3 regions of the Paenibacillus sp. FSL R7-0340 genome follow, and region 3 is predicted to be linked to each of the others. Evidence: predicted binding sites of a transcription regulator. Region 3 holds the regulator's gene; each other region holds the start of a gene.
What was found. The regulator LexA, encoded in region 3, represses DNA repair genes until DNA is damaged. The targets are predictions, from matches to a motif close to CGAACATATGTTCG.

Region 1: a site for LexA is predicted at 1,886-1,899, ahead of recA (recombinase RecA). Genes of this name have one in related genera too.
Region 2: a site for LexA is predicted at 2,524-2,537, ahead of MKX59_RS18505 (DNA polymerase IV). Genes of this name have one in related genera too.

The regions. Positions count from the first base shown of each region.
Region 1 covers NZ_JBBOBY010000001.1:3,952,485-3,962,766, forward strand. The annotation lists gene MKX59_RS17230 (regulatory protein RecX) at 1-558, opposite strand, end outside; gene recA (recombinase RecA) at 755-1,816, opposite strand; gene MKX59_RS17240 (competence/damage-inducible protein A) at 2,058-3,326, opposite strand; gene pgsA (CDP-diacylglycerol--glycerol-3-phosphate 3-phosphatidyltransferase) at 3,422-4,009, opposite strand; gene MKX59_RS17250 (YajQ family cyclic di-GMP-binding protein) at 4,220-4,711, opposite strand; gene MKX59_RS17255 (hypothetical protein) at 4,856-5,020, opposite strand; gene MKX59_RS17260 (helix-turn-helix domain-containing protein) at 5,105-6,181, opposite strand; gene MKX59_RS17265 (DUF3388 domain-containing protein) at 6,212-6,985, opposite strand; gene MKX59_RS17270 (DUF3243 domain-containing protein) at 7,213-7,467, opposite strand; gene ymfI (elongation factor P 5-aminopentanone reductase) at 7,570-8,337, opposite strand; gene yfmH (EF-P 5-aminopentanol modification-associated protein YfmH) at 8,358-9,638, opposite strand; gene yfmF (EF-P 5-aminopentanol modification-associated protein YfmF) at 9,641-10,282, opposite strand, start outside.
Region 2 covers NZ_JBBOBY010000001.1:4,220,280-4,230,561, forward strand. The annotation lists gene MKX59_RS18490 (L,D-transpeptidase) at 1-525, opposite strand, end outside; gene MKX59_RS18495 (hypothetical protein) at 648-800, shown strand; gene MKX59_RS18500 (ferredoxin) at 797-1,039, opposite strand; gene MKX59_RS18505 (DNA polymerase IV) at 1,201-2,481, opposite strand; gene cimA (citramalate synthase) at 2,773-4,389, shown strand; gene MKX59_RS18515 (TlpA family protein disulfide reductase) at 4,428-5,072, opposite strand; gene MKX59_RS18520 (exonuclease domain-containing protein) at 5,244-5,981, opposite strand; gene MKX59_RS18525 (DUF294 nucleotidyltransferase-like domain-containing protein) at 5,978-7,060, opposite strand; gene MKX59_RS18530 (ammonium transporter) at 7,109-8,512, opposite strand; gene MKX59_RS18535 (MerR family transcriptional regulator) at 8,808-9,239, shown strand; gene MKX59_RS18540 (zinc metallopeptidase) at 9,280-9,951, shown strand; gene MKX59_RS18545 (LysR family transcriptional regulator) at 10,032-10,282, opposite strand, start outside.
Region 3 covers NZ_JBBOBY010000001.1:2,901,159-2,911,440, reverse strand. The annotation lists gene MKX59_RS13165 (HAD family hydrolase) at 1-87, opposite strand, end outside; gene MKX59_RS13160 (hypothetical protein) at 243-752, opposite strand; gene MKX59_RS13155 (DUF896 domain-containing protein) at 873-1,079, opposite strand; gene MKX59_RS13150 (LysM peptidoglycan-binding domain-containing protein) at 1,188-1,556, opposite strand; gene lexA (transcriptional repressor LexA) at 1,745-2,371, shown strand; gene MKX59_RS13140 (hypothetical protein) at 2,654-2,956, shown strand; gene MKX59_RS13135 (hypothetical protein) at 3,193-3,357, shown strand; gene MKX59_RS13130 (hypothetical protein) at 3,398-3,538, shown strand; gene MKX59_RS13125 (PLAT/LH2 domain-containing protein) at 4,238-4,729, shown strand; gene MKX59_RS13120 (hypothetical protein) at 5,583-5,690, opposite strand; gene MKX59_RS13110 (CPCC family cysteine-rich protein) at 6,575-6,844, opposite strand; gene MKX59_RS13105 (hypothetical protein) at 7,348-7,734, opposite strand; gene MKX59_RS13100 (hypothetical protein) at 7,749-8,894, opposite strand; partial or broken gene MKX59_RS13095 (YolD-like family protein) at 9,048-9,249, opposite strand; gene MKX59_RS13090 (hypothetical protein) at 10,182-10,282, shown strand, end outside.

The DNA.
Region 1 (10,282 bases), 1.1 Mb from region 3:
GCTCTCCCACTCCTCATTATCGGTGATCTCACCTAACGCTTCGCCAATAGAGGCTTTAGAGATGCCCTTCTGACGAAGTTCTTGCCTAACCCACATCTTCCCCTTACGTTGGCTTGTTATGCGCTGCCTTGCCCATTGACGGGCGTATAAATCATCATCTACGAGTTGTTCCCTATGGAGTCGGACCATTACTTCGTCAATAACAGACTGATCCAGTTCTTTTTGCGCTAAACGCTGGGCAATTTCCTGACGTGTGCGAGGCTTTCGCCCCAAATAGCGAAGCGCAAGTACATAAGCCTGTTGCTTTTCATCTGCCAGAACGATATCTTCCAGTTCTTTTTTATCAAATGACGTTCCTTTGAACATATTGTACTTGATCATTACATCTTCTAATACAGACAGTGAATAAGGACCAAAATGTATGATATACCTTCCATGTTTGCGTCCCTGTCCCTGCTCTACCCTAGTAATCATCAATTCCTCATGATCCGGAAAAAGAGAAATCCCTTGTTGCTTATTTGCTTCCGAAGTGTATTCATCTTCATCGTCCAACTGCAATATATTTCCCTCACTTTGAAATTCACGAAAGCAGCCTTTGAACACCTGCTACGCAAAAGTTAGATTCCACTGACAAAGCAGACTCTAGTTGATGCAAAAATGCCCTGCACAACTGTGCAGGGCATCAGAATCATGCTATTCAAACGGACGGTGCCATAACCCTGGCCCCAGTTCACAAACCAGGATTCACCGAGCTTTATTCAAGCTCCAACAATTCCTGTTCTTCCTTCGCTTGCTGTGCCAACTCTTCTTCTGTAGGCGGAGCAACCGTCGTAATCAGATTGCTGGCCACCCGAATTTTTTGTTCGATCGTACTAGCAATATTCGGATTTTCCTTCAAAAATTGCTTAGCATTCTCACGTCCCTGACCAAGGCGCTCACCTTCGTAGGAATACCAGGCTCCGCTCTTGTCGACAATGTCATGCTCCGTACCGATATCGATCAGGCTACCTTCTTTGGAAATGCCCTCACCGTACATAATATCTACCTCAGCCTGACGGAAAGGAGGGGCAACTTTGTTCTTCACGACTTTAATACGTGTGCGGTTACCCACAATGTCGTTACCCATTTTCAAACTTTCAATACGACGAACATCCAAACGTACCGTAGAGTAAAACTTCAAGGCACGTCCACCTGGTGTTGTTTCAGGGTTACCGAACATAACACCTACTTTTTCACGTAGCTGGTTAATAAAAATAGCAATGGTTTTCGACTTATTAATGGCTCCAGAAAGCTTACGCAATGCCTGAGACATCAAACGTGCTTGAAGACCAACGTGGGAATCTCCCATTTCGCCTTCAATCTCTGCCTTGGGCACAAGTGCCGCTACGGAGTCAACAACTACAATGTCTACTGCTCCACTACGTACAAGAGCTTCGGCAATCTCAAGCGCCTGCTCTCCTGTATCTGGTTGCGATAGTAACAACTCATCAATATTGACACCCAGCTTGCTTGCATACGACGGATCAAGCGCATGCTCGGCGTCGATAAAGGCGGCTTGTCCGCCTGTTTTTTGCACCTCTGCGATAGCGTGAAGAGCTACTGTCGTTTTACCGGATGATTCCGGTCCGTATATTTCAATAACCCGGCCTCTTGGAAAGCCGCCCGTTCCTAACGCAATATCCAAAGCAATCGAACCACTGGGGATCGTTTCCACTTGCATGTGGGTAGACTCACCCAACTTCATAATGGAACCTTTACCAAATTGCTTTTCTATTTGACGGAGCGCCATATCCAGCGCAGCACGACGATCTGACAATAAACTCACATCCTTCATTGTTTGTACTTTAATAATACCTTGTTTTGACACGCTTGCCAAGCATTTTTTCGAACATACATTCGTTTTTTTGTTCACACAGCTCTCTTCTACAATTACACCTGTCTCTTAAAACAAAAAAAGAACCGCTGGCAAAAGGCTTTGCAACGGTTCTTCCGATAAGATGATTATATCATGAATATCTATCTAAAACAACTCTACGACCCACACTGTACATAGATGTTTAAGAGAGTTTCTCGTTCTCTACCAGCCTGCGCCACAATCTGTACAGGATTGCTTTGACTGATCGCAGTCGGATTGTTTCACGGTTACCACTCAGTCTCAGTTCATGTACTTCCGTTTCCTTGTCGCGTTCAGCAATGCCAATATACACCAAACCGACTGGCTTCCGTTCGGAATACCCAGGCCCGGCAACACCAGTAACTGAAAGTCCAAAATCGCTGTCCATGATCATTCTCGCCTGCTCTGCAAGCACAAGGGCTACTTCCTTACTCACTGCACCTGGCGCTTGATCCCCTTCCAAATAATCATAAGGCACGTTGAGTAATTTCATCTTCATTTCATTGGAATAGCACACGATGCCACCTTGAAACATAACAGCACTGCCAGGTATAGAAGTGATGTGTTCCATCAGCATTCCACCTGTACAGCTTTCTGCCGCACTCACAGTGAGCCCGCGTTTGGCCATTAGATCTACGATAACCTTCTCCAGCGTAACATCTTCACTTGCATACATATATTCCGAAAGACGCTGCTGAATTTCTACTTCCGTAGCCGTCAGCTTAATTAGTGCTTCACTTTCGCTGGCCGCCTTGGTGGATATACGGATCGTGACTTCCCCTTCCTTGGCATAAGGAGCAATCGTGGGGTCTGTCTGGGATTGGATCAGATCTAACAAATGGGTTTCAAGAGCTGACTCACCGATCCCTGCAAATTTTAGCATTTTTGAATAAATTGGCATTTCCTCACCGCTCAATGCCTGCTGAAGCAACCAAGGTTTCGCTTGGTTTGCAAACATGGGTTTGAGTTCCTTAGGCGGTCCAGGCAAAACTACATAAAATTTACCGTCCTGTGCAATTGCGTCGCCCACAGCTAGCCCTGTCTCATTTTCAAGCGGAGTAGCGCCTTCAATAGAAAGCGCCTGCCGGCGGTTATTCTCGGTCATTTCTACCCCACGGTTACGGAAAAACTGATCTAGCTTGTCCATTGCAAGACGATCTATGTGCAATTTTCGCCCCAATACAGACGCTATCGCATCTTTCGTCAAATCATCCTGAGTCGGTCCCAGACCACCGGAAAACAAAATAATATCCGCACGCTTCTGAGCAATTCTTATCGCTTCCTGAAGCCGATCTATGTTATCGCCAACTACAGTCTGAAAATATACATCGATTCCGATTGTAGCCAACTCTTGTGACAAATATTGAGCATTTGTATTCACTATTTGTCCGAGCAATAACTCTGTACCTACTGCAATTATTTCAGCTTTCATCAATTCTTCCTCCTGTACTGCGAATATTATGGGAATTATGTAAAGAAACAGCAATAAGTTTAGTCCCTATTGCTGTTTCCATAAAATTTATCCTGTTAAACTTTGGAGGAGCTCAGCAAGTGGATATTTTTCACAAAATAATCAATACCCGAATAAATGGTGATCAACACCGCTGCCCATATCGCTATTAAATCAAACGGGATACCAAGAAAAACAAACGGGAAATTATTAATGAGCAACGCTACAATAGCAACGATCTGGATGATCGTCTTCAATTTGCCCCAATTACTTGCAGCAACCACAGAACCATCCAGTAAGGCAATCTGACGCAGACCCGTAACCGCAAACTCACGGCTAACAATCACAACGACAATCCACGAATCGATTTTTCCCATTTCTACCAAGGAAACCAAAATGGCGGTTACCAAAAGCTTATCAGCAAGGGGGTCCAACAGCTTGCCCAAATTGGTGACCATATTATTTTTACGTGCCAAATATCCGTCAAGACCATCCGTGCTGGCTGCTACAAGGAAAATGATAGCCGCAATCAGCTGATTATACGGCAGCTTGAAAGCTCCGATCTCAATCGGCGGCGGATAAAAATCAAAGTCCACCAGCAAAGCCAGCATCATCACCGGAATAAGGCAAATCCGCGTTATTGTAATTCTGTTGGGTAAATTCACAACACACTCTCCCCTGATTATCGTACTTGATTACAAATGGCAGTTTTCGGATTAAATTCAATCCTATGTAAATCGCTATCGACGAGCGCTATACACCTGAATTGTCTGCATTTTCGTTACAAGTATAATATGGCACAAAACGCATGTCAAAATAACCTGCCGCACATCAAGCAACGTTTTTTCCTACAAAATGTATGAGGGAAAACGGCTTTATTTCATGTTTGTAAATTGAAGCTCCAATGGCAAATCAGCTTTACGCAGCAATTGAATGATCGCCTGTAAATCATCCCTGTTTTTTCCGGTCACTCGGATTTGATCACCTTGAATCTGACTTTTAACTTTTAGCTTGGAGTCCCGAATAAGAATGTTAATTTTCTTGGCATTATCCTGATCAATTCCCTGCTTAAGCGAAAGACGCTGACGCACTGAACCTAAAGAGGCGGGTTCCAATTTGCCATACTCCACATTTTTAAGGGACAGACCTCGTTTGGCCATTTTAGATTGCAAAATATCAATCACCGCATTCAGCTTGTATTCGTCTTCCGATGCAATCGTAAGAGCTTCTTTCTCAAGCTTAAGGCTACTTTTGCTATCCTTGAAATCAAATCGAGTTTCAATTTCACGCTCCGTCTGATGAACCGCATTTGTTAACTCCTGCATATCCATTTTGGAGACGATATCAAATGAATTTTCTGAAGCCATCGTTTCACTTTCCTTTCCACAACAAAGTTCAATATCTAATTATAGGCTAGTCATTTACAAAAATCCAATAATCCGTTGACTAAAAAGGCGTTCTTGCCAGTTTTCCTGACAAAAACGCCTTTATTTCATTTACGGTCAAAATATCTAATTATGGCTTCGTGTTGGAGTTCGGAACATATCCAAAAGTCCAAGCACAATGTGAGCAAGACCAAAGCCCAGTATGCCATAGCCCCATGCATTCGGTGTCAGATAATAGCCCAGTAAACTGACAATTATACCGAGCCCAGTCACAATCCAGCTGACGGTCATAACGTATACACCTCACTTTGCGGAAAATGAAATGACTGCCTTTCCAGGAATTACAGTCATTAGTATTTCCTCGCACCAAGGCGTTTATTCACCATCAGTAGTTGTAGAATCTGTACTACTTTGTGCTGAATCCGTACTGCTACCTGTCGTAGAATCTGCAGGTGAACCCGTCACCCCTGCACTCGTTCCGGTCGAAGAAGCTTCTCCTTGCTGGATCAGTACACGAGTAGTCGATTTATTATCTGTTATCGGTTGACCTGCTACGGAAATATCTGTGGCAGAAGACCGTCCTGATTTGATATATAAACCTTCTGGACCAATATCGAATGACATGGCATCTCCACTTTTAGTCATACCATAACTCAGCTTTTCTCCACGGGAATTTTCTCCCTTGTACACTTCAAGCCAGCTTTCGCCCGTCGCTTTAATATCAACCTTGACCGCAGCTCCCGTTGAACTGGAAACTTTAAAAATCGTCGTCTTGCCTTGCTTGCCGTCCTGTGCCACAGTTACACCTTGTTGTGGCGTAGTCGTATCCGGCTGCTGTCCAGTATCTGGAGTAGTAGCACCCGTACTCCCCGTACCACCTGGCTGAGTTTGGCCGGTTTGCCCCGCATCAGGAGTCTGCCCACCAGCACCATTTGGAGCCGTCGTTTGACCATTGTTCGGCTGTGTCGTAGTGGTATCAGGAGTAGACGTGCTTGGTGTGGTGCTTGGTGTTGTACTTGGTGTTGTAATCGGCGTTGTGTTTTCTGCTGTTTTTGGAGTTGAATGGTTGTTGCTCACCCAATAAGCATAAATAACCCCAACAATGAGAACTAGAAAAAGCCACATTAACGCTGTAGGCAACCATTTAAGATTACCAATCGTGGCGGGACGGCTGGAGCGTTTCTGTGTAACAGGCTCCATGACTGCTTCCGGCTCAGGTTCAGGCACATTGCTTTGATGCCCTTCCAGAATCTCATCGGGGTTCAACCCGACCGTTTCAGCGTATGTTTTAATAAAAGCTCTGACATAAAAGCTTCCCGGCAGCACTTTGTAATCGCCCGTCTCAATGGCTTCCAGATAACGTTTGCGTATCTTCGTCATTTCCTGAACATCGTCAAGGCTCAATCCTTTTTGCAGCCGGGCCTCCTTTAATTGCTGACCCAGTTCTGACATGTCATCATCTCCTTGTGTAATTACGCTTATTTAAAGATCTTCTGTATAACTGGCTGTAAAGGTATCATAAATAATTTCCTCAGCCGGATTATTGCGAAGCTCAATAATGATATTGAAATCGTCAAAGCTGTATCCTGATTCACGTACAAATACATCAGGATGCTCAATCACTTTAGTACTTGGCATACTCATGATTTCCTGAAGCAGATGATAATGTCTTTCATTTGACCGAATTGTACTCACAATACCATCAATAATAAACACATTGTTCGGGTTCATTTCTTCTTCAGAGAGCTGACTGCGCACCGTCTGTCGTAGTAACGTTGAAGACACAAAAGTCCAACGCTTCATTGCGCATACACTACTGGCAATAATGGATTCCGTTTTGCCCACACGCGGCATCCCGCGAAGACCGATCACCTGATTGCCGTCCCTCTTTAATACTTCACCCAAAAAATCGACCAGCAACCCAAGCTCATCGCGTGTAAAGCGAAATGTTTTACGATCATCCGAATCCCGATCGATGTAACGGCCGTGTCTTACTGCCAATATATCAACCAGTCTCGGAGCACGTAAGGCCGTGACTGTAATGTTGCTCGCTTTTTTTAACGTGTCTCCGAGAATGCGTATCTTCTCGTCATCGTCCGTTTCAAGCAACATCCCCCGTCTTTCGCCTTCAACACCGTTGATCGTCAGTATATTAACCCCCAGAATACCAAGCATGGAAGCAATGTCTCCCAGCAGTCCGGGTCGATTTTTATGTATCTTGTACTCCATGTACCACTGTTTCGTTTCTTCCGTCACGTTAGCACCTCATTCACATTCAAACCGTCAACAACTCCAAATCAAAGCATTATTGTATCATAAAATAACATCTTTCGACAAAACCAATTATTGAAATTTGATAGGCTGCATTGTGTTGTAAGCCTCAATCACGTTTATGATATATAAATTACAATGGAATTACAAGAACAGCTCTGTAACCATTACAGAAAAGCCCCCAAAAGGGAGCTTTTCATGTTGGTTCCTACTTATGCGTTGCTCTTGGCCAATTTAACCATTAGCCGGGCGATGGTGTGACGCTCGTCCTCATCGGCAACTCCCCACAGTTCTTTCAGTGCGCGGTTGGAATGGTTGGCTGGATCGACCTTCTCATCCAGAAAATCACCAATTTCATAAGCAAGCTCAGAAATGGTATCTTGGCTGATTCCAAGCTTCTCCGCTTGCTCTACACGCTGACCGAGGAACTTTTTCCAAACATCAAAATTCTGAACAACTGTTGACATACTTAAATCCTCCTTAGATGATTCAGATTTAAAATCAACAGTTGTAATATGCTCTTCTCAGACGCTTACTATACTGGTGGATTCCTCCAAGCGCTATTTCCCTTAAGTCACCCATCCTCCGTTAGGACTTATGACCTGGCCATTAATATAACCTGACTCAGGAAGCGCAAGAAAATAAACTAGGGACGATATTTCATCAGGTCGAGCCAATCGTCCAGCAGGAATTTCTTCTTCCAAACTGGTAATTTCGCCTTCATCCAAATGATCCAGCATCGACGTATCCACTGCACCTGGAGCTACAGCATTCACTGTCACCCCGGAAGGTGCTACCTCTTGAGCCAGCGCTTTAGTGAAAGCGTTAATGCCTCCCTTGGTGGTGGAATACAACACCTCGCACGAAGCACCACATATCCCCCACACGGATGAAACATTCACAATGCGGCCATAGCGTTGGGAAATCATATGTGGCATAAAAACCTGCGTGCACAAAAAGGTTCCCTTAACATTGACAGCCATCACTTCGTCCCATTCCTCTTCCGAAACATCTGTTAACAGCCCATAATGAGATAGTCCGGCATTGTTCACAAGAATATCCGGCTTCATCCCGTGATTATCCAGCTTTTCACGCATGCGTTCGATCTGCTCCTTGCTCCGCAGATCCGCTGACACGGTCATTACCTTGCCTGAATAAGCCATGCAACGACGGGCAACTTCATTTGCTTTTTCATGGGACTTCATGTAGTGAATGACCACATTCATCCCTACAGCTGCAAAACGCTCAGCAATAGCCGCACCAATTCCGCCACTTGCTCCTGTAATCAGCACGGTTGTATCGCCAATCGCTTTTAGTTCTCCGCCCTCGGTGGTCATCGTTTCCCTCTCCCTGGACATTACGGACTCACCACTAGTGATATTGCGAGTTGATCCCACTGGATATGGTCTTTCAGACGGCGATTTACATCCTCAAGCGTGATACTTTCATAAATCGGAAGCAGTTGGAAAAAATCGCTGCCCCGGAAGCGATGTCTTGTAAATTCATGCGCAATATTTTCTGGTGAATTGAGTGTACGCAGATAACCACCGATTTTCTTTTTGCGTGCCCGTTCAAAATGTTCTGCTGCAAAGCCCTGCTTCTGGATGGACTCCACCTCTTCACGTATTCTCGCCAACAGCCGATCCGGGTCTTTGGTATCCCCACCGATTGCAGAGAATGCATATTGCTGCGTGCTATTGTACTCATGACCAAAACTGTCCGAAATCAGATCCTCATCGTAGAGCTTTTGATACAGTTGTGTACTGGAGCCAAACAGGAGATCTAGCATCAGCTTGGTTTCCAGATCATGACGGAGCAATTCTTCACCCGTTAGGCCTACTTCAGCCTCCTTAAATCCAAACAGTAGCTTTGGCAGAGAAACGGCCAGCTTTACCTCACGACGTGGTTCTGCAACTGTAGTGGGTTCATCGTCGAAAATCCGCTCGATCTCTCCCTGCGGCTTATAGTCCTTTTTAGCCTGATTGTTACGTACCAGTTCTATTACTTCAGCTGGATCCACTCCGCCCACTACAAAAAGAATCATATTGCTTGGATGGTAGAAAGCTTCATAGCAACTGTACAGCGTTTCCTTTGTAATCGTACTGATGGATTGAACAGTACCTGCGATATCAATATGCACCGGATGGACCTTGTACAACGCCTCGATCAGACCAAAGTAACTCCGCCAATCGGGATTATCTTCATACATATTGATTTCCTGGCCGATAATGCCTTTTTCCTTCTCTACATTTTCATCTGTAAAGTAAGGATGCTGCACAAAATTGACCAGCGTGGTCAAATTTTCTTGAATACGCTCGGTTGCCGAAAACAGATATACTGTTTGATCAAAGCTCGTAAATGCGTTCGCCGATGCCCCATTAGAAGAAAAGGTAGCAAAAATATCGCCTTCAGGCTCTTCAAACATTTTATGCTCCAAAAAATGGGCTATGCCATCCGGCACCTTTACGGGCTGTTGACCTTCTACGCGGAAATGATTATCAACCGAGCCGTATTTAGTCGCAAATGTAGCGTACGTTTTCTGAAAACCCGGTTTGGGCAACACATAAACGTGTAAACCGTTATCCATTACTTCATAGTACAACGTTTCCTGCAAATGCTCATATGGTATATGCTCCACCGCTATTCCCCCTTCTGGTCTCTCAAGAAATAAATAGTGTCCAGTCGGAACGTCCGGGCGGCATCCTGAACATCCTGCACCTTGACTGCCTCCACCTGACTCAGCAGCTCATCTACCGTCCGCTCTTTACCAGAAAGCTGTCTGTTAAAATCATAGGCGATCATTTCAAAAGCGGAATCCTGCATCTCCTTTAGCAAGTTGCGAATCATCGCCTGCGTTTGGGTCATTTCCAGCTCGGTAATCGCTCCATTTTGCGTATCTTCCAGTTGCTTGCGGATAATAGTAACCGCTTTTTCATAATTAGGAATTTCGATACCAGATTGAATCGTACCAATCCCTTTATGCCCGTCATACCGCGATGAAGCGTAATACGCCAAACTTTCCTTTTCCCTTACATTAACGAACAGCTTTGAATGCGGATACCCGCCCAAAATGCCATTGTACATCAGAGCGGAAGCATAGCGATCGTCTCCATACGTAATAGGGGTGCGCAACCCCATGTTGAGCTTGCCCTGGTTCACATCAAGACGCTCTACAACGGTTTGAACCTCACGCTCTACCGATTTGGGCTGTTCAGGAACATACCCTGTTTCCGCTGAACGGTTCAATTGAAAATAGCGATCAACAAACTTCTCAACTTCTTC
Region 2 (10,282 bases), 1.3 Mb from region 3:
AGTCTTGGACGGCAATCGGCTAGTCTTAGCCAACATATCAGTAAGCCCCGTTCCAGCTCCACTCCCTTTTCGAGCTTGAGCCGTAAACACACCACCAACCGCACCGATCTGGGCCATCTCCTTCGGATCAGCAGTGGCCACTTTCGTAACTTCAATATTATCAATTGCTGCCTGCTCAGTTCCGGATGGAACAGATGTATTTTCATTTGAGGGTCTCGGTGAATTGGCTGAAGGAACCCATATGAGCAGTAGTACCATTAACGCAGTTAACAGGTGGCGTGTTCGAGCCGTCCTTCGCTCCTTCTCCTTGGACATCTGAACCAGTTTATCCTGATATTCCATCCATACGTCTGCCGGAATCTGTTTATGCTCGAAGGCTTCGAACACTTCTCCTGCGCGATTGAAGCAATAATTTGCTTTGCCCTCCTGACCGCTGCTCTCATACTCTTTGCCGAGTAAATACCAGGCCATTTTATTATCAGGGTGTTTTTTTACATACGATTTAAGATGAGGCGAATGGTTCATCGGATCCTCCTGATCGTGTAATCTTGCATACTTCCTATTATGTATATCGGTAAAAATAGACTCGATGGACAGCACATAAAAAAAACGTCTATCGATGGACTTTCACGGAAGCCAGACCGCGTTTGGCAGAAGTTTTTCTTGCGATTATAGAATGGCTCAGCTCCGCTAAACCATTTTATAATCTAAAAAAAAAAACAGCACCAACAGCTTACTTTCACCGTTATACGGCGAAGGGAGCTGTCGGTGCTGTGCCTATCAAAGAAGCCTACGCTTAACCTTCTTTATTGAACGGCTCGTCTGCTACTTTAATGGAATCTGTAGGGCAACCGTCGCAAGCATCTTGCATATCATCAAACAAATCATCCGAGATTGCCTTGATGCCTTGGTTTGCATCCCCTTCAAAGATCACTTCAGCCAAACCTTCATCATCATAATCATAAATGTCAGGTGCTGTAGCGCCACAGGCTCCGCAAGCAATGCATGTATCTTTTTCTACCCAAGTGTATTTAGCCATAACTTTTCTCTTCCTCCTATACAATCAAACAAACCAGCTTTTACATTCTATTCACATATTAATACAAACCCAATATTATTACAAATTATTTTCCTTTATCCTTCGTGCAAAAAATGCTTATAACGTAAGCTTGTGATGCTTGCAATAATCTATCCAAAAGTTCACTCCGGAGTTGGTAGATTGTCTTTTTGCAGCGAAGTTCCGCGCAGCTTGGAGTTGCGAAGAAGTACCGAAGGATCATCTCCCAGCATCCCAGCGGTCAAAATTGCATTTTCACCAAACTTATCGCGCAGTGCATCCATCGTCTTCAATAAGCTTTCTTTCTTAGGCTGATCCTGGTATTCAAATAGATCCATTTGAACGGCCGCTTCCTCCTTTGGAATGAGCTGCTGTAACGTAATCCCCAGTAAGCGCACAGGCTTATCTTCTCCCCAATGGCGACGATACAACGAACAAGCTTCCTTATATATGTCCTCTGCACTTTCCGTAGGAGTGCTCCTGACTTGAGAACGCGTAAAGGTCTTCATATCCGGCGTCCGAATCGTCAATTGTATACCTCCTGCCAGCATACCGTGTCGTCGAAGCCGCCGGGCTACCTGATCACTAATGTTAAGAAGTACCCGTTGGGCTTCTTCCAGCTTTACCACATCCATAGGCAGGGTAGTCGTGTGACCAATGGACTTGTTTGGCTCCCGCTCAGTGCTGACAGGTGAATGGTTAATTCCGTTAGCGGCCAATTTTAACCACGAACCCGTCACACCAAATACGCCAACCAGCATATGCTCATCGGCCTTAGCCAGCTGCCCAATGGTACGAATATTCATTTGTAGAAGCTTATCTGCCGTTTTGCGGCCCACACCAAACAATTGACCACAAGGAAGGTTCCACAAAATATTGGGTACATCACGCAAACGTAGAATAGATATCCCGCGTGGTTTTTTCAGATCAGAAGCCATTTTGGCCAGCAACTTGTTAGGAGCAACTCCAATTGAACAGGGCAGGCCCAGCTCGTCTTCTACTCTGCGCTGGATTTCCTCAGCAATTTCCATAGGTGTTCCAAACTGTTTGGAGCCAGAAATATCCAGATAGCACTCATCAATTGAAGTCGCTTCAAGCATAGGCGTATACGAATATGCAATGCTCATAAATGCTTTGGAATAACGACGATACAAGTGAAAATCAGGCTGTATTACAATGAGCTGTGGACAGATCCGGCGAGCCTGCTGAACGACCATCCCTGTTGAAATGCCCAATCGTCGGGCTTCATAAGAGCAGGTTACAATTACACCTTTGCGCAGCTCACTACTGCCTGCCACCGCGGTAGGCAGTCCCTTATATTTCTCCGGCTCCTCCGCTGCATGAACGGAACAATAAAATGCATTCATATCCACATGCAGAATAACTCGCCCACCAGCCGGATAATAAGCACTGACATCTTTCATGCTCAACCCTTCTTTTTAACTGTAAATTCACCCGTCATCGCGGGAATATGTGTTTGATTTTATACTTGAGACACTTTTAAATGCTATTTCTATTTTACATAAAAATAATGGTTTTGCGGCTAAAAATGATAATTATATATTACAATTGAAGTCATAAGTTGATATAATCGACTAACATACGAACACGACAAACTAACGCTTTCCTGTTTTTAAGCGTTAAACAACTAAATTAATATGCTTAAAAAAGCAGAGCATCACCAATCTGAGCAATCCGCAAAGGAGGAGTCCCTCATGTCCACCGCTATTTCTATCTTTGACACAACGCTGCGAGACGGCACTCAAGGAGAAGGAATTAGCTTGTCTGCTGATGACAAATTGAAAATCGCCAAAAAACTCGATGATCTCGGTGTTCATTATATTGAAGGCGGGATTCCCGGAAGCAACAGCAAGGATATCGAATTTTTCAAACGGGTACAAGAGCTGGGCCTTCAGGCAAAGATTGTCGCCTTCGGCAGCACGCGACGCAAAGATAGCATCGCAGCACAGGATGTCAATCTGCAACGAATTCTGGAATCCGGCGCTCAGGCTGCTACACTTGTGGGTAAATCATGGGATTTTCATGTACACACCGCCTTACAGACGACACTGGAGGAAAATCTGTCTATGATTTACGACTCCATCGCCTTTTTAAAGCAAGGGGGCATGGAGGTTATTTTTGATGCCGAACATTTTTTCGACGGATATAAAAATAATCCCGAGTATGCAATGGCCGTTATGAAAAAAGCTGAAGAAGCAGGCGCGGATTGGCTCGTGATGTGCGATACAAACGGCGGTACCCTACCGCATGAGATTCGGGAAATTGTCACTATGCTGCAAAGCCAGATAACGAGGTCACAGTTGGGTATTCATACACACAATGACTGCGAATTGGCAGTAGCGAACTCTCTAAGTGCTGTACAAGCAGGCGCAAGGCAGGTTCAGGGTACCATCAACGGCTACGGTGAACGGTGTGGTAACGCTAACCTGTGCTCCGTCATTCCTAATTTGCAGCTCAAGCTGGGCTACGACTGTCTAGATATTGAAAAGTTAAATCAACTCCACAATACAGCCCGCTTTGTGAGCGAAGTCGCCAACGTCAATATGCCTGTGAACCAGCCTTATGTTGGCAATGCAGCTTTTGCCCATAAGGGGGGCATCCACGTGTCAGCCATTCTACGCGACTCGCGAACTTATGAGCACATCGCTCCTGAACTCGTGGGGAACAAGCAGCGGGTTTTGGTCTCCGAACTGGCCGGGCAAAGCAACGTGGTATCCAAAGCGCAAGAGCTGGGCATCACCCTTGACCCATCCAGTGATGAGGCACGTGGCGTAATTAGCCGCATCAAGGAACTGGAGCATCAGGGATACCAGTTTGAAGGCGCGGATGCTTCGCTGGAACTGCTCATTCGTGAAGCAGGCGGTGAAGTGAAGGAAATGTTCTCTTTTGAGTCCTTTAAAGTGCTGGTAGAGAAAACAGCCGGCCGCCCGGTCGTATCCGAGGCATTCTTGAAACTGAATGTCGCAGGGACGAGTGTCTATACCGCAGCTGAAGGCAACGGTCCTGTCAACGCGCTCGATAACGCACTCCGCAAGGCTCTTTCTCAATATTTCCCTGCCTTGCGGGACATGCATTTGGCTGACTACAAGGTACGTGTGCTTGACGAAAAGGATGCCACCGCCGCCAAGGTACGTGTGCTCATTGAGTCTAAAAATTACGAGGACGTCTGGAGTAACGTAGGTGTATCCGAAAATGTAATTGAAGCCAGCTGGGAAGCTCTCTTGGACAGTTTCCGTTACGCATTGTTGGAAGCACCAACTCCAAAAAACGATCAGGCAGAGCTTACTCATCATGGATTAGTTAATCACTAATCAGGTGCTCGCATGAGCTATAAGGTGCCTTTGGCAGTCTACTCGGCTCCCAAAGACACCTTCTTTTTTTGAAGAGTTTTTATTTTGCGTTCCAACTCCTGCTCACTGAGCATGCCGATTATGATTTCGCGGACCTGTCCATGATGATCAACCAGTACATGGGTCGGAAAAGCCACCCCTCCAAATCGTTCAAACAATGCTCCTTGCTCATCAAGTAAAATGGGAAATTGGAGATCCAAAGAGCGGGAAAACTTCTGTACATCCTCCAATCGATCATAGCGAGTTACATTGATACCATAAACATCCACATCATCTTTGTACTTACTATACAACTCATTCAGCATAGGTGCTTCTAATCGGCACGGGTCGCACCACGAAGCCCAAAAGCTAATAACCAAAGCTTTATTGCGCGTAGCCCCTACATCGTAGGACTTGCCATTTAACCCCTTTAAAATCATAGAAGGAAGCCGTTGCCCAGGTTTTATCTTTTTCATTACCTCTACCGCATGTGTTTCAGCCTCTACCTCTTTCTCAGCTTCAAGTCTTTCTCTACCATATTCCTCTTTTAATGGTACATTTTTTATAGACAGGCTTGCTGCATAAGTTGTGTTTGCAATAACTCCCCATGAAGCCCCAACCACAACCAGCATAACCATCGCTCTGATGAAAAGAAATCTTTTCACGTCTTATCACCTGTCTTTCATCTAAATAACCCTTACCTTCTCCATAGGATGCCCATACTGTTCCCACCTCTAACCTTCTAAATCTGAACAGGACGCAAAAAAAACAGCAAACCCACGAAATCGCGAACTTGCTGTTTTTATGTGTATATGAATGCTATGCCTTGTTCTGAATCAGGCATGACTTAAATGCGCGTAGACATCTGCCAAATTGGTCACGTTACGCTTCAGCATTTCCTGAACATACGCAACCCACAGCTTAGCCGTCATTTTCGCATCCTCTAACGCATGGTGCCGCCCTTCAATCGGAATGGATTGGTAGGCCAACAATTCATCCAAACTGTAGGTTTGATGTTGCTGTGGCTCGAGCCATTTGGCAAGCATCATCGTATCCAGAACACGATGAGTCAATTGGACTTTAGATGTTTTCCATAACGCAGCATTCAAAAAGGCCTTATCATGAGCGCTAGCATGTGCTACAAGTACTCGCCCACCTACAAAGGACATAAAGTCGTGCAGTCCATTCATAAGTGGTGGAGCTTGATCCGTCATTTCCCGGGTAATCCCAGTTAGCTCGGTAATGTGCTCAGGAATCACAGTCCGTGGATTAACAAGCGTATAAAACTGCTCTTTTTCCATAATCATGTCCCCGACAACCCGAATCGCCCCGAACGATAAAATCTCATCACCATGCTGTGCTGAAAATCCCGTTGTCTCCAGATCAAAAACTACCGTCTCCAAACGATCCAGCGGGGTCCGCAATACTTCAGAGCGCCGTTGCTCCCGGGTTAAGGAGCGAATAAACGCCATCTGCTGAGCCGTAGGAGCCCCCATTACAGATGCGATCGCAGACGGTACTCCTCCTCTGCGGAGAGCGCTCCAGAAGCCACTTCCCTGCGCCGGTTCCTTCATGACCTTCTCCCTTCCATAAATCGCAACTGCCTTTGCAACGCACGATGCAGCCGTCGTACCGTCGAAAGCGCCTCGCGCAACTCATGCCAGCCTTTACCTTGTTTCAGCGGCTTTACAGCCAGGTAGCCATTGCTGACCAGCAATCCATCATTCTCTTTCACTGGCGTAGCCATTCGTAGCTGAAGCGCAATCCGAAAGGCTCGCTCGCAAGCATCGAGTAAAGGCAACGGTGCCGCTTCCAGTGATGCGAGACGACTGAGCCTTTTGAAGGTGGAGGTTTCCTCTACACCATGTTGCAACGCCAAAAAACGGACTGCGTTCACCAGTGGAATGTACAATCCGTATTTCACATCAAAATCGCCCGCATGCTCACCGAAGCGCTCGGTAACGATCTGACCTAAAATATTAAGTGTCGCTTTATGCCTCACTGTGTTCCTAAGTACCGCCGAGGGTAAATCAGGATGTTTTCGGAACAACTCATAAAAACTTCGTTTCCAGTTTGCAGATAGTCGCTCATCTCCAGCGATATGCCTCATATCAGACGAGATAATCAGATAACGGATCGGCTCCCAAGCAAAATCATCCGACCATTTCGTTAGCTGTTTTTGCCATCCAGACAATGTTTGACGCCACAACGGCTCCGAGCACATTACTTTCCCTTCACATTTGGGATATCCCAAATACTCTAACATCGCAGACACTCTGCGACCAAACTCTCTAAAATACAATTCTTTGTCAGCAGATATTGTGTCACTGATAATCATACCGTTATCCTGGTCACTCCACAGCGTCGATTCCGAGCGCCCCATGCTTCCGAAGGCTATAAATGCGTAAGGGACGGGAGGAGGGCCGAAGCCATCCTCAACCATCCCTTTTTCGCACATTTGTACAGCTCTGGCCGCGATGCGGTCATGCATTTCATTCGCCGTTCGTAACCAGTCTGATAACGGAGCGGAGGCTTGGGAAGCCAGCAGCCATTTTTGAGAGTCGACCCTGGCCTGCCTTAGCGATTCAGGTGTATCTGCATGATCTATCGCTTCGGCGGAACTCACCCAAGGGGCCATATTTTGCAGTTCCATACTTCCATCTCCTCCGCTCATCCATACTGGTTCTTTATATTTTACATATTAGTTCACAATTCCAGAACGCTTTTCAGCCTCAGCAACCAACTTCATTTGCTCAGGATAGCCGTACGTACCGTGTTCACTGATATCCAGTCCCATTGTTTCTTCCTCTTCCGTAACGCGAATACCCATAATTGCTTTCATCGCACCCAGAATAATGAAGGAAATGACGAACACGAAAGCCAAGGTGCCAATCAGTCCAAGCAGCTGTACTCCTAATTGGGTAAATCCACCACCATAGAACAGACCCGCTTGACCTACACCTGTTATTTTTACAAGCTCAGGAGTAGCGAACAACCCTGTGGACACTGCGCCCCACATCCCTGCAACACCATGCACGGAGAAAGCATATACCGGGTCATCTACTCTTGCACGCTCAAACCATTGCGCTGTGAAGAAAGTGACGATCCCTGCAACTGCACCAATGACCAGTGCCGCCCAAGGTGCTACAAAGGCACAAGAACCAGTAATGGCAACCAAAGCCGCCAGCACACCGTTTAACATAGCAGGAATATCTGCCTTTCCGTATACCATCCAGGATACGAGCAAAGCGAAAACTCCACCTGCCGCAGCAGCAATGTTGGTAGTCAAGGCCACATATCCAAAGAATCCGTCGTTCATAGCCGATACAGCACTACCTGGGTTAAATCCAAACCAACCAAACCAGAGAATAATAACACCCAAGATAGAGTACACCTGATTATGACCAGGGATAATGTTCGGCTTGCCATCTTTATTGAACTTGCCCAGACGCGGTTTGAGCAGCAGTGTAGCGACGAGTGCCGCCGTAGCGCCTGTCAAATGGACTACCGTCGAACCGGCATAATCCTGCATTCCCAACTTACCAAGCCATCCGCCGCCCCACACCCAGTGAGCTACAACCGGATAGATTACGATGGAGAATAAAATACCGAAGATAATGTATACACTTAATTTTGCACGCTCTGCCATCCCCCCGCATGCGATAGAAAGTGATACCGCAGCGAAAGCAAAGTGGAACAAAAACATAATTGTAATCGGAACATCCAGACCTGAAAGAGCATCAAACGATACTGCAGCATCCGTACCACTCATGAAGAAACCCGTCAGTCCCATAAATCCGTTGCCGCCATCATTACCAAAGCCGAATCCAAATCCAAGTGCCCAGAAGGACAAAGCCGCAACACCCGTGGTGAGAATCGTTTTACCAGCGACATGGCCCGCATTCTTCATTCGTGTCGAGCCTGCCTCCAGCAATGCAAATCCCGCTTGCATAAAAAATACAAGTATAAATGCCAAGAACGTAAAGGCCGTGTTTAACCCAGCTTGAAGTTGAATATTTGTCGGACCATCAGCAGCAAACGCACCTACCGGAAAAGCTAATACTGTCAGCATGGCCAATAATACAACTAACCACTTTTTTCTCATGAAGCCCACTCCCTCGAATGTTAAGTTTCTTTACATTTCGTGAAATTCTTATTGTCATTATAATCAGAATACATGAAAGTTGACAAGATTTTTTTTATTATGTTAAAAAAATATGGTCCCAAACAATCCATGTCACATTTACTAACTATAAAAGTAGCTTGTTTCTGTCCGAAAAAAAGCATGACGTTTGACTGTATGGTTGGGAATCATGTAAAATATTCTTTATAAACACTCCGTTTGCAAATGCTAATATTGAAGGTTGAACGAAGAGCGCGAGGTGAAGACAGATGGGGATATGAAGCTGTATCGAATTGGTGAGCTAGCCAAGGCGGCTGGTGTCAGCGAACGAACTATTGATTATTACACAAAGCTTGGTTTAATCACACCTGAAGAACGATCATTGAAAAATTATCGGCTTTATAATGATGAAACCTTAAACAGGCTTGAACGTATTAACCAAATGAAACAAGAGAAATATAGCCTCGAGGAAATCAGACAGACACTGATTAAATGGAACTCGGTCGCGGGGGAAGAGCACGTCACGGACAAACTAACGAGTCTAGAGATGCACATGCAGCGTCTGGAACGTGAAGTCAATGAACTACAGCCTCTTCTGGGGCAGCTCAAGCCCGTTCAAGCGCGCAAGTTGCTTACTGGTCTACTACCACAAAGCGCCGCTTGTATCGAAGCTCTGAAGTATCTGCTGGAGCATAGTTCTATGATGTAGATGCCCGGGCTAGTGATGAACAATAATGGAGGGTTGCTTTATGATGGGTATGTATATATTGATTATTCTTGCGTTCGGATTATCCTTATGGGCGCAATTCCGTGTAAAAGGTACTTTTAATAAATGGTCTGATGTCCCAAACGAAAATGGGTTGACCGGTTATGATGCAGCTCGGCACATGCTGGATCGCAATGGTTTGCATGATGTGCCTATTGAACCAGTACCTGGTGCGTTATCTGACCATTATGATCCAATGCAAAGAGTCGTACGGCTGTCCGAGCCCGTTTATTATGAAAAATCCATTTCCGCAGTTGCCGTAGCTTGTCACGAGGTTGGTCATGCCATTCAGCATAAAGAGCATTATCCCATGCTGGCACTCCGTCACCGGATCTTTCCGATCGTAAACTTCGCTTCCGGGATTGCACCGTTTCTGCTGATTGCCGGTTTCTTATTCAGCTACACGAACCTGATTGGCTTGGGTATCATCTTTTTCTCGGCTACTGTCGCTTTTCAATTAATTACATTACCGGTTGAATTCAATGCTTCCAACCGCGCCCGAGAAATTATGGTTTCCGAAGGGTTTATCCGTAGTGATGAAGAACGGGGTATAGCCAAAGTATTAAATGCTGCTGCATTAACTTATGTGGCTGCAGCTCTCGTTTCATTGCTGGAACTAATCCGCTTAATCGGTATCTTTAACAGCCGGGATTAATTGCTTGTATTACAAAAAAAGGTTGTTCCTCTACCAAGAGGAACAACCTTTTTCCTTTATCTAAAACCAATCAGCTATACTCACTGCCCTAAATCCGCTTTAGCACTTCCATTCGGAGTAGCAGCACTACCTTTAAGGCCAAAATATTGCAACAAAAAAGTTCGGAATGACTTTGCAACTAATGGTAGTTTGTCATCTCTGCGATGAATCAAGCCAATAGTTCGCGTGACCTCTGGATCAACAATCGACACTCTTGCAGGTTGAAGCGGGTTGGTCTGAAACAACGCCATTTCAGGCAAAAGACTGACTCCCATACCAGCCGCAACTAATC
Region 3 (10,282 bases):
ACACGCTGCATCAAATGCCTCTTCTACACTACGTTCATCCCACAAAAGGGTATCATCAAGATCAAACATTACCGCCTGAATCGTCATCTGAATTATCCACTCTCTTTCCACAGTATATGTACGCCTATTTGCTTGATTAAGCATTTGAATCGTTATGTGTGCCCATATTAAGCAAGCGGCCGCAGCATGTTATATGAAATAACATCATACGGCCTTTGTTACAGAGCTACAGGCTAAATCAGTTATTTCTTGTCTACCTGTATCTGATTGGATAGCGCAAACTTCTCAAGTCGCTCTGCAATGGCATCCGTGTCATAGCGACCTAATGATTTTGTGAAAATAAAATTACCACCCTTACCTTTTCTTTCAACGGTTACGTAACCCTTTTCAATCTTGATGGCTTTCATGTCCCCTGCCGTCATTGGACGTTCTCTACCACCTTTCAGCATATAGAGAGTATCCTTTCCCACTTTCAAATAAGGACGACGGATGAAAAAGATAACAGCCAGCATCAAGTACAGGCCGAATACAAGCCAATCCATCCCTCGCATACCGGTCTTAGTCAAAAAGTAACTCATAAGCATGTACAATACAGAAAGACCAGCCAGCATAATTGGCACAGTAATGTTACGGCCACGGAAAATATCCATTGTAGAACCTGCGCCGCTAATGGTTTGAATGCCTTGCTTTTTGCGCGATTTATTTAAATGCGCTGTGTTTTTGCGTACTTTTCTTTCAAATGATCGGGCCATCTCTCAATTCCTTCCCAGATATATTACATTAAAACAATTGCCTCAAAGCTGATCTATATAGATACCATAAAAGGTACCTAAAACAAAAGGCAAATTGCAGGCTTGGGCACTTTAACAACATTAATGCTTCAGCCCGTCATTTCCTTTCGATGTATCATCGTCCACAAATTCAATCGTCTCAAGCTGCTGCCGAAAATTACGGCGAATGTTACCTAAATAAATTTCCCGAAGATTGGCGCGCTCTGTGGCTTCCTCTTCCGTCAAACCCTCGGATTTTGCTTTGCGCGCTAATTCATTAATGCGCTGTACCAAGCTGTCTATATCCAAATTGTGTCCCCTCCATAAAAGCAAAGATATAATACACTTTGACATGTAGAAAAGAGCTTGTCAAGGCTCCCGTATTACGCTCCCTGACAAGCTCTAATAGTCTATAGATCAGAAGTTAGGAAGCTTGAGTACCTGACCTGCCTGCACTCCCCGATCCTCCAAACCGTTAATCCGCACAATTCCTTCTATATATACCCGTGTATCCATTCGTTCCGGTTTATGATTTGCGGCAATCTCCCACAACGTATCCCCAGGTTGTACGGTCAGTTTAGTCACTTCTTCCTTGGAAGCTGAAGGTGCCGCGAAAACTGTAAGTACACCTGCCCCTGCAATCCAAGCAACAATCACTATAATAAGAAGCTTAAGTAAAAGAGTATTGGTAATAATCTGCATAAAACGTGCCCTACCCTCTTTTCGAGTCTCCTGTAAATTTTCTAAATTCATCGGAAAAATACTTTGATAAGTGCTATATTTCATCATTGGCTGTGTCCTCCAAACGTTTGTTCTTATGTTTTCACAATATAACACGAACATTTGTTTTGTTCAATAGAAAAGAGAACAAAAGTTCGTAATTATTTTTAGGGATTATTTAGAACTTATGTTTGTACGAACGGAGGTTCTATGCTATAATTTTCCCAAACGTTACTAAATGGGGTTGATACGGTATGTCTAAGATTTCGAGCCGCCAGCAGGCCATTCTTGAATTTATCCGCAATGAAGTGCGTCTAAAGGGATACCCCCCTTCTGTACGCGAAATAGGCGAGGCTGTCGGATTAGCCTCCAGTTCTACGGTTCATGGTCATTTGGATCGTTTAGAGAAAAAAGGACTCATTCGCCGCGATCCTACAAAACCACGGGCTATTGAGTTACTCGGTCAAGACGAATCGGATAACAGCAACTTGATTAATTACTCCATTAGTCGTGTCCCCGTCGTCGGCAAAGTAACTGCTGGCCTTCCTATTACGGCGACAGAAAATATTGAAGATTACTTTCCTCTTCCCCAACACTTTGTTGGTGAGGATAAAATATTCATGTTATCTGTTGTAGGCGAAAGCATGATTGAAGCTGGTATTGCTAACGGAGACTATGTAATCGTACGTCAGCAGCAGACCGCTGATAATGGTGATATTGTTGTAGCTATGACAGATGAAGACGAAGCTACAGTTAAAACCTTCTACAAAGAAAAGGATCATATCCGGCTTCAACCTGAAAATCCAGCCTTTGAACCGCTTCGCCTGACACACGTCAGCATTTTGGGCAAGGTTGTAGGACTCTTCCGGGACTTCCACTGATTTCTCGTTCTTTCTTCCCCGTTATTCTATCCACTAATATAAAACCGGCTGCCTAGGGCAAGCCGGTTTTGTATTGCTATTATGTTTATTATGTATCTCACAACTTTTTTTTCATTTCAGCAACCTATCCCTATTTTTTCTACTAAAAATCAGCCTCCTCATCTCAAATAATTCCCCACTGACCTTGAGCAGCTATACTGTCATGGGCAAAACTAATAGATCTTTCTTTGTTTTAGATAAATATGGTATATTAATTACTTATAGCTCTGTAGGAGGAATTAAATGAAAAAAATTATAATTTCAGCGTTTGTTGTGATATTTATCGCCATAAGCTGTGTAGTTCCAACAATGGATCATTTGTATGCAAAAGAGAACTCCCACATAACAACTTACGACCGTATTAAGTATATACAAATACTTATCCATTTCAGGTATTTAGAAAAGCAACTCGAAGCTGTAATTTTCGAAAGAAATAATTATCCAGAAGACAGCCAAGAATATAAACAGCTCTCTGAACAACTGAATCATATTCTTGCTCAAGAGGCGTACTACGAGAAAAAACTTAACACTCTTAATAGTAAATAATTTTCATACTAACTGCCTATTATCTTTATCTACACTATTAGACTCATGCCGACCTGCCTATAACATTCTCCTGCAACGTAAAGTTGAAAAGGCGAAGACAGGTTCGCATGAGTTTTTTTATTATCCATTAGGAATATAGGTACTAGCTTCTTTTTGCTTTTAATAGATTTATGCTGATACATTACTATCACAATTGACATATGTATATAGCAGAACTAAGCAAAGGAGATATGCAGATGATCAGAAATAGAGTTAAAACGTATAAGCATCGCATCGGGAAAAACAGATATCTGGTCGTTAAAGTCTTTCAAGCCGCAGCTGCTAAAACAGGAAGCGGAAATGCACTAGCAACCAATGCCTTGAATATCAAAATTTCCAAGCGTAAGCATAAACGCCACTAAGATTTAACCGTACCTTCATTTCTTGAAGGGAGGTGATATTATGAGCAGAAGACATTGCAAACGTGATTTAAGAAGAAGAAGATTAAACATCCGTTCCACTCAAAGAGCCATTGCGCGTGCAAGAGGTAACGCACTGGCTGTTAATCTGTTTAGCGTAAATGATAGACAACGCAGACGTTAATAATCGTTTTCAAGCAAAAGCGGGAAGGATTCTTCCTGCTTTTTTTGTGTTAAACGATACACCCAACTCCTAAATTCCATAGAACTGCTAAATTCAGTTGCCTTCCTTTTAAATACCATACATATTCAACTATGCTTCCACTGGTTAAAACAGAAGCGAAATGGTACCCAGTCAAAAGCAGCAGCATTCTTGACTCAAATACTTTGTGTACAACTGACCACACCTATAGCCCTCAAACTTGCTTCAGCTTTTTTCACTTAAGTATTCCGGCTGTATATCCGTCCATGGTTTGTACGTTGCTGCATTGTTTGCTCAATTTTTTATTTTAAAACTTTATAAGGCCCCACTTGCCCACCACCGTATTCCACAAACTCCATCATATCCTACTCAACGGCTGGACTACAGATGCTCTTATCTGACTTAATGCAGCTGAAAACAATTCGATATTGGATCAACACTTCATATGTATGATTCATGTTGATCAACTCGACAATTCATTCTGGATAAGCGCTAAAAATCCTTCTCTAAATAATCATACCCTTACATGATTATTTAGAAAGCTAATATCCGACACATAAAGATAAAATACAACAAACAAAGACAAGAAAAAAATTTCTCTTCACAACCAATGAACTATGTACAAATACATTACACATGTATAACATTAAATACAAATACTAGAAAGGTGGTAACAATTTAATGAAAAAAGTATCTTTACTAGCATCAGTAGCAATGCTTATCTCATCTGTAGCTTTTGCTGCACCTTCTTTTGCAGATCAGGTCACAAGTGACACTTATAGTTCATTACAAGACTCAAATAGAAGTATAGAGTCTGTTACGCCTTTTGCTAATGTTGAATATGTCGTTACTGTAAATACGGCCAATCTCAAAGATGCCGGAACAGACTCGAACATCTCTATAACTCTGTATGGTTCTAATGGAGATTATGCTACCGCTACACTCAATGGTAGCTTTGAACAAGGAGATTCCGATACAACAAGAATCAGCACTAGTAACCTAGGTGACATCAGAAAAATTACTATTAGAACTGATGGATCTGGGTATAAACCAGGTTGGAAAATCGCTAATGTCAAAATATCTGGAAACGGGAAAACTTTCTCATTTGCAGGTCCTAACCGTTGGCTTGGTGACGGCGGTTCCGCAGATTCCGAAACACTTTTTCCATCCTAAAACAAATATTCATACAAAAGACTCTGTCGATATTTGGATAGAGTCTTTTAGTTTTGGATGAATAATCCTACTAAAATTGTATCGCCGTAATTATAACCCCATCTCAAGAATCAATTTTAAGAATAAACTCACTAATGGGAAAAATGTTATGTAATTTTGCTATATAAACAAAAGCTAAGAAATGGCCGCTGGAAAAATATATTGAATCTACCAAGAAAATCATAGCTTTAAAAAGAATTCAAGCATCAAATCACAACACCTAATTTTTTCGATTTAGCATGTCTCTTTTAGTCTCAATACTTTTAAGTTGATCATGTACATTTTCGAATATTGGATTATTATTTCCATCTACCTGACTTAGCGTAGCTGCGAACAGTTCGGTATTCTACTTTACCACTTTGTACTTATGATCAACAGTTACATTACTCTCTTGTATTTTCACAATAATCTCATCCCCAATAGCCGCCAGTGAAAGCAATTAACCCTCAAGCCAATTCTCTTATCATAGGATACCTCCAAAGTATAATAAATCTTCTAAATACTATAAAAGATGTGTCAAAGTATCGTGCGTATTATCGCAAATAAAAGACTCATACCAGTTATTGTTGCAAACTAATAAGGCCCTATCTGAGATTAAATTTAGGTATTAGGAAGGATTGTACCCATTCAATGAAACATTCCCCTTCTTACAAAATACAATAAGCGCAAATCTATTATGGCAGGAAATCCACCAAGTATTCGCCAAAAGAGAAGCGAATACTGTAGCTATTGCCAAATAGCTTATGCGCTCATTGAGTTCAACTATTTGCCATCCATGAGTGAAGTGGTATTATCCAACAGTTCTTTTCACGAATTAAACCCAAAGTGATTTAGTGATGATAACTAAGAGAATAAAGAGCACTAAAATTGCCGCTGTAGAAGTCCATACACCGCCGCCACCTGCACCTTCATATGCACCCATGTCTTAAACCTCCTTTATTTGTCGTTCACCTTAATATATGTATAAATACGTTCAGTGATAGGGCATGCAGGTAAACAAAACAAAGGCTCACACCCAGATAAACCGGTAGAGCCTAATAATCTTTATAAAAGAATTAATTTCAAGATGATTACCAACAAAATGAAGAGTGCCAAGACAGCAGCTATCGATGTCCAAATCTTCCCGGCCGTCTCTTCGTAGCCTCTTTCTATTCCTCTCACACGTAACGCCTCCTTTGTTTACTCCACAGGCTATGCGAGGTCTTGTTTATGGGATGGACTTCTAGGAAAATAAAAACACTTTACCAGCGTATCCAGCAAGGTGCCACTGATGAAGAACTTTTACTATTGCCACAACTAAAGAACAACAAGAAGGACTCCTACAGCATTTAGCTGATAGAGTCCTTCTTTATATCTGCCTTAATTCAATTTAATTGCATTGAGTTATGGCTTCGAGTATATATTTTTCACTCCTCAAGACTCAATTAATGAATTCTACTATATTCCAAAACAATAAACATCCCGTCAGCGCATGCCAGTAGGGTATCACCCATTCTTTCGGATTATGCAACGGTTTGGTGATATTTCAAAAGAATTTATGTAAGGTCAGGCTGCTCGCCTTACGATATTAAACGTACTGTCCAGTTCCAAGTACCTTGGCTTGTTACTTTGATCTTATCCCCAACGATAAAAAAGGCCGTATTTGTGGTGGAATCCCCGAAGAAGCCTTGTACCACTCTTTGCCTGGCTAATCGATTAAACCCTTCGGCGCGTTCCAGTGCCACCCCACATATCTATATTTGCTCCTTCAAAAACTTCAAGAAAATTCCTCTTAACATTAGATGGCAAGTAGAACTAACGTTTCAGTTAGTTATAGGGTTCCCAGTTCGTATCGCGTATATCTTTATCTGAGGCTTTTCTCACAAACTCTATGCATTTTTCTTCGCAAGCGCCAAATACTTTATAATTTTGCTGGCCCTGTCTTAAAGATACTATGTTTGCCCCACCATCATAATCAGGATCTGCAAACTGAATACCATCATCTTCCCAAAAACAAATTTCACAAATATCATAGGTTCCAGGCGGTTCATCGTTTAAGGTTTTGTAACCACAGCAAGGACAAGTATATTTTCCCACCGCTATAAGACCTCTCCTTATTATGTATCTATTTTTTGTTCTGTCAGCCAGTTATGTGAGTCCTTCATTACTTGTAATTTAAGGAGATAGGAAGATATCTTTCGGATAAATCGCTTTAAACTTTAAACATCAATATATCGGTCTGTATATCCTGTCTGTATCTGTATCAATCACATAACCAACCTCTGTGTCATCTTCAAAACGCAATCGATTAAAATTATGAAGTCGACAAAATATATCAGGTAAATCTCTAATATTAAGAGTTATCATTTTTGCTTGTATATACTTTTGATATAGTTCTTCTTGTGTGCATTGGTGACCAGTAATCAAATTTTGAAAAAAGTAACCTTCAATTTTAATAATCATAAAATCACCACTGGTGGTTAACCATTTTTTATAAATTTAGAATACTTACATAACAATTACTCAACTAAAGCGCATATTAACTTAACCTTAGTGAACAAATTAAAGCTCCCTTTCTAACACATTTGCTATGATAACTTCTATTTTTCTATTAATTTATTGAATATTTCTCTATCTTTGGAAGTAAAGTCGGAAATCCGTTTCTTTTGCTCGTACGTGTTGGTACTTGAATCCAATTTAATGAAGCCTTTTTCACCAACCACGTATACGATATTTTTTTCTATTTTATAAGACAGAACGTTATCAATCACTGAATTTGGAGCTTCAATTTGATGAGTGTATAGTATTGGAGGCTCACCCGCTCCTCCTCCTCTGTAAATCTGAAAAGTCCCATCTCCAAAAAACTCTAACGTATCTTTGCCATATGGATACTTCCTGATCGTGTCGTCTCCAGAATTTGCCAGAAAAATTATAGTAGTAGCTATAACTAGTAGAGAGATCAAGATGTAGATGTATCTGCGCTTCATCTGCACTTCACACCTCACTTCCAAGCCTTTTTTGTATCAGTTACTGTAACATAAGATGTATACTCATTGAGTGTTCCCCATGATTCCATTAAATTTGTTAGGTTGGCCGCAGCCCAACCGAGCTTGTTGTCCCCAGTAAACATTTGTTTAAAATTATATTCAAAATTATATACATCATAATATATTGTAGTAATTTTCCATTGTCCGTTTACATATGTTCCATCTATTTTGTACTTCATTTTGTGAAAAGCGTTATACAAATCTCTGTCGCTTTCAATTGCAATAGACTCATAACTTGAAAAACTTTTAACTTTTTTGTCGTTAGCTTTTTGTACTGCTTTATCAATTACATACATATTATGTTCTTTAGATTTTTTAACTTGCTGCGCCTCATATGACCACTCGTTAAAGTGTAAATGTCCTGGTTTGTAATCAAGTGAATGCTGAAGTAAATTTGCTGTGATGTCCCCGTACTTCTTTCGAGCTATAGGAACAGCTACTAATGTAAATGCTTTACGATCAGGATAATGTATTACAGTGTCTGTCGAATCTTTTACCTGCTCTACGCCTCGCACCCAAGTCTTTTCTAGTTCTACCATAGGATTTTCAAACGGAAAAGTATTATTTCCTGCATACACTAACATATTCTTACTATATGCGCCTTCTAGTATTTTTTGCGAGACATCAGGCTGATCCTGTTCTCTTGTTTCCTTAGGTTCTAACTGAGGAGTGTACTGAATTTTTCCCAATTGATCTTCTTTTTGTTTTAAAACAAGTTCAAACTCAAGAATCTTTTTGCTGGTATCAATCTGTTCTTGATACTTATCTACATAAGCGTGTGTAAACGTAATATCACGGATCGCGTTTTCATTTCTCACGACTTGGATGTTACATTTTCGATAGTAGTGCTCACTATCAGGTTTATATTCTGCGTTTGCCCATGTGTACAGCATGTTGGAATTATCCGCATTGTATATAACTGAAGGAAGCGAATGAAGCGGAATTTTGCTTCGAATATGTAGCGAATGAGCCAAGTTTGTAGACTTAGCTGAAAGGTTTATGGAACTATTATTCTTATAAGTAAAGCCAGTGATCTCACCTTTTATAAACTCGATTGGTTCAACACCGGATTTGCGTTCTATTCTTAATGAAATGCTCATTGAGATAATCTCCTCTATTAATTTAATCTATTTTTGCAGGAAAAATTTATGAAAAATAATTTCCAAATATTAATATATACGAAAAAAAATAAATAGTAAACATATTTTTAACTTGGTAAAAGACGTAAAAAAGACCCGGTTACCTAGGGCCTTTTATGTACTTGCAGAAATAATATCCTCCAACTTAATCCAGCTAAAATCATCCTCACCGCGTGACAGCCGTACGTGAGTTGTAGGAATCTATTAGCGCTTGCTCGATTAGCTGCACTTCCTGATCATCCAACTCTGGCTTGCCGCGCCGTTGACGGCCTTTCATGAGCTTTAGATACGCTTCCTTATGTTCCAGTATGAAGATTCAGCTGCTTTCCCATAATCCATTACCTTCGAGTCTTTTTGACATGTATGTAGCCTCCTGATGTGTAATGCACAAATTATATTCTGAGTACAAAAAATAAACTCCCGATCATTGGAGGTTTAATACCGTATAATGCCTATTTCCAGACGAGGAAAATGTAATGATCTTTTGGTCACCATCCCAGCCCTCTATGATTACAATATAGAGCGCATATCGCTCTTGTTGTCCCCTTCTTCCCAAAGCCAGCAACCGCGCGCCTTTATGTCCACTACACTGCTACCTGTCTTTATCTCCAGTTCCATCATGTTGGGCACCCGTCTTCGCTCAGCAGAATTATTGTAGAGTATTGGAGTAGCGTTCGATATCAGGTAACAAAGCGTTCAACTTCTTTGTTACCCGGCGTTTCCGTATACTATACAGATCAGAACAATGAACGACGAAAGCGGACACAACTATTATGCAACAACAATAGCGGAATAGACGGTTGCCAAAGTTACACTAAACTTTTGCAGAAGTTTACGATGGCGCACGTAAAGCCATGGAAGGAATATGGGGGCGATATTCCTGAGCCAATAGGATAAGACAAGAACAGCAGTAAATTTAATGTGTGTATTCCTAAAAGCCTACTCGTCCATTGTCAAAAGGGGCTACTGCCGAAAATTCTCCCTTGAACCAGCATTGCCTTTACAAATTGAGCAAATGAGGGATTTACAATAAAGTTCGGACCTCCCCCCCATTAACCCAACCTAAACAGACGCATCGCAGTTCGTGCCAACATCAAACGGCAGGTCATTCACCCCATTGGTGCCAAGATGCCAAAGGCTGAGGATAGCTGCGAGTTCCCAAAAAACAGTGTTCAATAAAGCGTACAATCGCAGCACGTTAGTTACATTTAACTAATCAGGAAATTATCCAAGTAGGAGGAAATAACCATGGCATTTGAAGGTTATAGAGAAGACAAGCGAGAACATTGGTTTGACTGGCCATTCCCCTTGTCGGTATCAATACTGTATGTGGATGCGGATGTAGATCT